DNA from 2 places in the Oceanimonas sp. CAM02 genome. Region 1 is predicted to be linked to the other one. Evidence: predicted binding sites of a transcription regulator. Region 1 holds the regulator's gene; the other holds the start of a gene.
What was found. Region 1 encodes sigma-54, which starts transcription at its own class of promoters, with help from an activator protein. Its sites were predicted from a motif close to TGGCACNGTTTTNGCTT; they were not measured.

Region 2: a site for sigma-54 is predicted at 1,357-1,373, ahead of R0I78_RS00895 (flagellar assembly protein T N-terminal domain-containing protein). Genes of this name have one in related genera too.

The regions. Positions count from the first base shown of each region.
Region 1 covers NZ_JAWJBK010000027.1:43,544-46,650, reverse strand. Annotated here, with positions in the region: gene lptA (lipopolysaccharide transport periplasmic protein LptA) at 1-3, shown strand, start outside; gene lptB (LPS export ABC transporter ATP-binding protein) at 5-730, shown strand; gene R0I78_RS09075 (RNA polymerase factor sigma-54) at 774-2,210, shown strand; gene hpf (ribosome hibernation promoting factor) at 2,235-2,522, shown strand; gene ptsN (PTS IIA-like nitrogen regulatory protein PtsN) at 2,525-2,971, shown strand; gene rapZ (RNase adapter RapZ) at 2,982-3,107, shown strand, end outside.
Region 2 covers NZ_JAWJBK010000004.1:118,077-121,183, forward strand. Annotated here, with positions in the region: tRNA gene R0I78_RS00890 (tRNA-Arg) at 1-72, opposite strand, end outside; gene R0I78_RS00895 (flagellar assembly protein T N-terminal domain-containing protein) at 149-1,285, opposite strand; gene R0I78_RS00900 (FlgO family outer membrane protein) at 1,448-2,176, shown strand; gene R0I78_RS00905 (LPP20 family lipoprotein) at 2,166-2,567, shown strand; gene R0I78_RS00910 (flagella synthesis protein FlgN) at 2,803-3,107, opposite strand, start outside.

The DNA of each region.
Region 1 (3,107 bases):
TGACATGGCCAGACTTAAAGCACGCGGGCTGCAGAAAAGCTACAAAGGCCGCAAGGTAGTGGCAGATGTCAGCCTGACGGTAAATACGGGCCAGATAGTGGGATTGCTCGGCCCCAACGGTGCCGGCAAAACCACTTCCTTTTACATGATTGTAGGCCTGGTGCAGCGGGATGCAGGCAGCATCACCATAGACGACAATGACATCAGCCATGAGCCTATGCATGTGCGGGCCCGCGCCGGCATTGGCTATCTGCCTCAGGAAGCGTCCATTTTTCGCCGCCTGAGCGTGGCCGATAACCTGATGGCCGTACTGCAGACCCGCAAGGATCTGAACGCCGACGGCCGTAACGAAAAAATGGAACAGCTGCTGGAAGAGTTCAATATTGTCCATATTCGTGACAGTCTCGGTATGAGTCTGTCCGGTGGTGAACGCCGGCGGGTGGAAATTGCCCGGGCACTGGCGGCAGATCCGCGCTTTATTCTGCTTGATGAACCTTTTGCCGGCGTTGATCCCATCTCTGTGCTTGATATTAAGAAAATTATATTACATCTGAAAGATCGAGGCCTGGGCGTACTGATCACCGATCACAATGTGCGTGAGACGCTGGATGTATGTGAAAAGGCCTATATTGTCAGCCACGGGCACCGTATTGCTGCTGGCACACCAGCTGAAATCCTGGCCAATGAGCAGGTCAAGAAAGTCTATCTTGGTGAACAATTCAGCCTCTGAAGGCACCGCTTCGCGCGGTTGATATGGAAGGACGTTAGCATACATGAAGCCGACTCTTCAGTTACGCCTTGGCCAGCAACTGACCATGACCCCTCAGCTGCAACAGGCCATTCGTCTGCTGCAGCTGTCCAGCCTTGAGCTGCAGCAGGAAATTCAGCAGGCACTGGACAGTAATCCGCTGCTGGAGCAGGAGGAGCCGGACAGTATCAGGGTTGAGGATAATCGCAACGAGGAGCAAATTGCCGCAGACAGCGCCATGGAACGTAATCAGCTTTCTGAAGAGCTGCCCATGGACACCAGCTGGGAGGAAGTTTATACCGCCTCTCCGGTCAGTGGTGGTGCCGGTCTGCCGGAAGGGCTGGAAGATAATGTCTATCAGGGAGAAACCACCGAAACGCTGCAGGATTACCTGATCTGGCAAATGAACCTGACTCCCTTCAGTGATACCGATCAGGCCATTGCCCTTGCGATTATCGATGCCGTGGACGATGCAGGCTATCTCACCGCCGATATTGACGAACTGTTAGCTGCAGCCTCGGCCGACGAGCTGGGCATTGAAGCCGACGAAGTAGAAGCCGTGCTCAAACGCATTCAGCATTTCGATCCCATCGGCGTAGCTGCCCGCAGCGTGCAGGAATGCCTGTGTATTCAGCTCGACCAGTTTCCCGCCAGCACCCCCTGGCTGGCAGAAGCCCGGTTGCTGCTGGAACAGCACATGGATCTGCTGGGTAACCGCGACTACCGTACTCTGCAGCGCAAGACCAGGCTGAAAGAAGACGAGCTGAGAGAAGTTCTGAATCTGATCCAGCAGCTTGAACCCCGCCCCGGCAGCAGCATTATTCAGGGCAGCTCCGAATATGTTATTCCGGATGTGGTGGTCACCAAACGCAACGGTGCCTGGGTCGTGGAACTCAACCCGGAGGCCATGCCCAAGGTACGCCTGAATCAGACCTATGCCGCACTTGCCGACAAGCCCCGCAATAGTGAAGACGGCCAGTTTATTCGTAATCATCTGCAGGATGCCAAGTGGTTCCTTAAAAGTCTCGACAGCCGAAATGAGACGCTGCTCAAGGTTGCCAATTGTATTGTTGAACAACAACAGGCATTCTTTGAGTATGGAGAAGAGGCCATGAAGCCCATGGTGCTGAACCATGTGGCCGAGGCAGTAGAGATGCATGAGTCCACCATCTCACGCGTGACCACACAAAAGTTTCTGCACTCGCCCCGGGGCGTGTTTGAGCTTAAGTATTTCTTCTCCAGTCATGTGGGCACCGACGATGGTGGTGAATGTTCATCCACGGCAATTCGTGCTCTGATCAAAAAGCTGGTCGGAGCAGAAAACCCGGCCAAGCCGCTGAGTGACAGTAAGATTGCTCAGTTGCTGGCCGAGCAGGGGATTAAGGTGGCCAGGCGTACCATCGCCAAGTACAGGGAGTCACTGGCCATCCCCCCTTCCAATCAGCGTAAACGCCTGGTTTAAAGGCAACGACAGAAGGAAGACGTTATGCAAATTAACCTGACCGGACACCATGTAGAAATCACAGATGCACTGCGTGACTATGTTAATAGCAAGTTTACCCGGCTGGAGCGCCACTTCGACCACATTACCAATGTGCACGTCATCCTTAATGTAGAAAAAATGCAGCAAATTGCCGAAGCCAAACTGCACGTCAGTGGTGGTGAGCTGTTTGCCAACGCCCAGCATGAAAATATGTATGCCGCCATCGACGGACTCATTGACAAGCTGGATCGTCAGATCATCAAACACAAAGAGAAGCTCAAGCAAAAGTAACCATGGAAGTCGCCGACATACTAAGCAGGGACTGCACGCGCAGTGCAGTTCCCTGCACGAGCAAGAAGCGTGCTCTGGAAATTATCAGCGAGCTGGCTGCCGAACATTTGAATATCGGCAGCCAGCCGCTTTTTGACTGTTTGCTGGCCCGTGAAAAGATGGGCACTACCGGCATCGGTAATGGCATTGCCATACCTCATGGTCGTATTGGCAATGACAACAAGGCGACCGCGGTACTGCTGACTTTTGCCGAACCGGTAGAATTTGATGCCATCGACAATCAGCCGGTTGGTCTGGTGTTTGCGCTGCTGGTGCCGGAGCAGGAATGTAAACAACATCTGAAAACGCTGTCCTTAATTGCTGAAAAGCTCAGCAACAAACAGATTTGCCGGCAGCTGCGTCAGGCCGGCAGTGACGAAGAGCTTTATCAAATCATGATTTCTGCCTGAAGGAGCCTATATGCAGCTGGTGATTGTGAGTGGTCGTTCCGGGTCCGGTAAAACCGTCGCCCTGCGGGTGCTTGAAGATCTGGGTCACTACTGCGTCGATAACCTGCCGGTTGAGTTACTGCCTGAGCTGGTCCGC
Region 2 (3,107 bases), on a different contig from region 1:
CGTCCCCGGCAGGAATCGAACCTGCATCTAACCCTTAGGAGGGGCTTGTTTTATCCATTAAACTACGGGGACGAAGCGGGCACAATATTGCAAATTTCCCTTTGCGGCGCAATATATTGCCGCCCGTTTGCCGGTTATATAAGCAGGCTTACCATAGCTGCACCAGTCGGTCTCCGGGAGTGACTGGTGTTATTTTGGCTTCCTGGCCGGCGGGCACCAGAATGCTGTAGCCTGCATGGCTTTGCTGCACCACAAAGGTGGCTCCGGAGGTGCTTTCGCTGTAATAGCCCGGTGTGAGTTGCCGTCTGTGCATCAGAGTAAACTTATCTCCGGTCTGAATGCCTTCGCGCCGGCCCAAATCCATTAAAATGCCGTCGCCTGACTGCTGCATAATATTACCCACCGCCTTGATACAGGCCTGAGCCTTGACCAGATCCCGGCTGACATTTTGCAAAAGCTGATTAACCGCCTGACCATAAGCAGAGTGCCAGAAGCTTTGCTGGTGCACATTTACCTTGTCGTGCTTTTTATAATCCCAGCTGGAGCGGGTCTGATAATCTCGTTGCAGCAGCACATCACCAGTGAGGCTGTCTTCCAGCACAATGCGCATGCGAAACTCCCGGGGAATGTCGGAAAAGGTCCACTTGGTCCAGTGGCCGTCTTCAATACTGATGTCCTCAATGCTGCCGCTCAGCAGCAGTCTGGCTTGCCGGCGTGATGTTAGCATATCACTGCCTTTACGCAGCCCGGCGTCTCTGGGCAGGGCGGTGTCCGTGTCCAGTGGCTGACCGGTAGATGACGTAATATTGACGGCGGGTGTCAGCATCGACGATAACCGGCTGCTGATGGCCGCACCCAGTTCATAAATTTGACCCGTGCTGCCCTGCTCGGGATGACGCAGGGTAATGGCGGTCAGTGCCAGGCCGGGACGATAGCGGCCGGCGCATTGTTCCTGCCGGCGTTCACCGGGCCAGATATCGGCCCGTACTGTCAGCCACAGCCGGCCCTGTTTTTTGCGCTCGTCAATAATCAGGTAATCCATCAGTTCGCCCTGAGCAGAAATATCCAGCTGCTGACCGCCGTAGGTACCATTGGTGGCAGACTGCATGGTATTCAGGGAAGCGCCGGACTGTAGCAGGGCATCGCTCAGGGCCTGTTCCAGTGCCTGCTGACGCGCTGTCTCTGTGCCCAGACTGAGCGGTGCTGAGCCCTCGGCCTGATACCAGTCGGCATGAGTAAAAAAGGGAGACAGCAGCAACAATGAGGCAAAGACATTTTTGAGCACGGCGGTATCCTGTGTAAAAGTAAAGAGCGTCAATTAAACATCGAACACTCAGCAAGAAGATGGCAAGGTTTATGCAATATTCTTGCCGGGTAAAGTTATGCTGTTTTTGGCCGATACTCGATTAGTTTCCTGAACTCAGTTTTTAAACCACGGAGCCTGTTAATGACAAGAGCCCTTATTCTGGTCACTGTGCTGGGGTTATCGGCCTGTAGCGGTGAGCCCAGGTTTGACAGCCGGCATCATTACCTGCCTCATGATCATGCGGCCCATTATGTCAGCCATCAACCCCTGGGCTCCACGCCGGCACCGGCCCGCGCTCCGCGGCATACCCAGGACGGTATTCCCATGCGCATGAGCGCCGGTGCCCGCAGTGTATATTTGCCGGAAGCCGGTCCTTCACTGGTGGGCGGGCAAACTCAGCTGCAGCAGCATATGTCAGCACTGGCCTACCGGCTGGTATCATCGGCTCACCAGATGAACCGGCAGGCAGGCATTGCAGTGAGCGGTTTTGTCAGTCAGGAGGATTACACTACTCAGGACGAGTTTGGTCGTCTGCTGTCAGAAACCATGATGTTTCAGCTTAATCAGTACGGCCTTAAGGTTGTCGATTTTAAGGCTCTGCCGTTTATTCGCATTACTCCTGAAGGTGATATCAGCACCAGCCGGGATTATCGGCAGCTCAGTGGTAAAATTGGTGCCCAGTATCTTCTGCATGGCACCATCAGCGAGACGCAGGGAGGCAGGCTAGTGAATGCTCGGCTGATCACCATGGCGGATCATGCTGTGGTAGCCAGTGCACAGCAGTTTATTCCGAGCTATCTGGTGGCCGCCATGCTCGACACCCGCGGCCCGCAGGTGCCTGACCATATACGGAGACGTTATGCGAAATAAGCTGATAACCCTGTTGACCCTGGTGTTTCTTGGCGGTTGTGTGGGGCAGGGCAGTGGTGCCACACCGGCCAGAAACCATATTTATGCCGTGGGTTATGCCCCTATCAGTTTACAGCGGCCGGCGGATTATCAGCAGAAACTGCTGCATGCCATGCGGGCGTCGCGGCTGGATGCCTATCGTGAACTGAGTGAGCAGCTGAGCGGTGTGATGATCTCCAGCTCCAGTGAAATGAACAGTAACGTATTACAGGACGGACCGGTAAACAGTGCCAGCCGGGGCGTGGTGCGCGGTGCCAGAGTGGTAAACAGCTACCCGGACGGCGACATGTATGTGACCGAGCTGGAGCTGGATCTGGCGTTGTATGAAAAACTGCGCCGGGGCGGGCGCTGACAGACAGTAAACAGACAACTCTGCCCAAGCCCAAAGCAGCAGTGGGGATTGCCGTAGCCGACCATAAAATGCCATGGATGGCATTTTCGAGCGTACATGGGGCGAGCTTGCTCGCCGTGACGAAGTAAAAAGCCTGACCGAACATTTAGTATGTTCGCAGCAGGTATTTTTAGTGAGTGGCCTTCACCGAAGCGTGTCGGTGGAGTGCAACCGCACTGATGCTTCGCTCTGCAGTTTAAACTTTGAAGCCGGAGCCTTTATTAATGCCCTTGGTGTGACCTTTTTGATCATAGGTCATGCTCTGGCGCTCGTGCAGCCGGCTGAGAATATTGGCCAGCTGGCGAGTGCCGGCAAGGGACTGCTCCAGCACCTGTCCGGCAACGTCGTTGCGCTCCTGACAAGTGGTCATTAATGCACGCAATGCATCAACCCTGGGTTTAAACTCAGTGCCCAGCAGAGCTACATCGGGGTGGTTGCACAGGCTGGCATCGGTGGCCTGAATATCGGCCAGCAGTTGCTGTTTCTGCTCGGTAAGAGGAG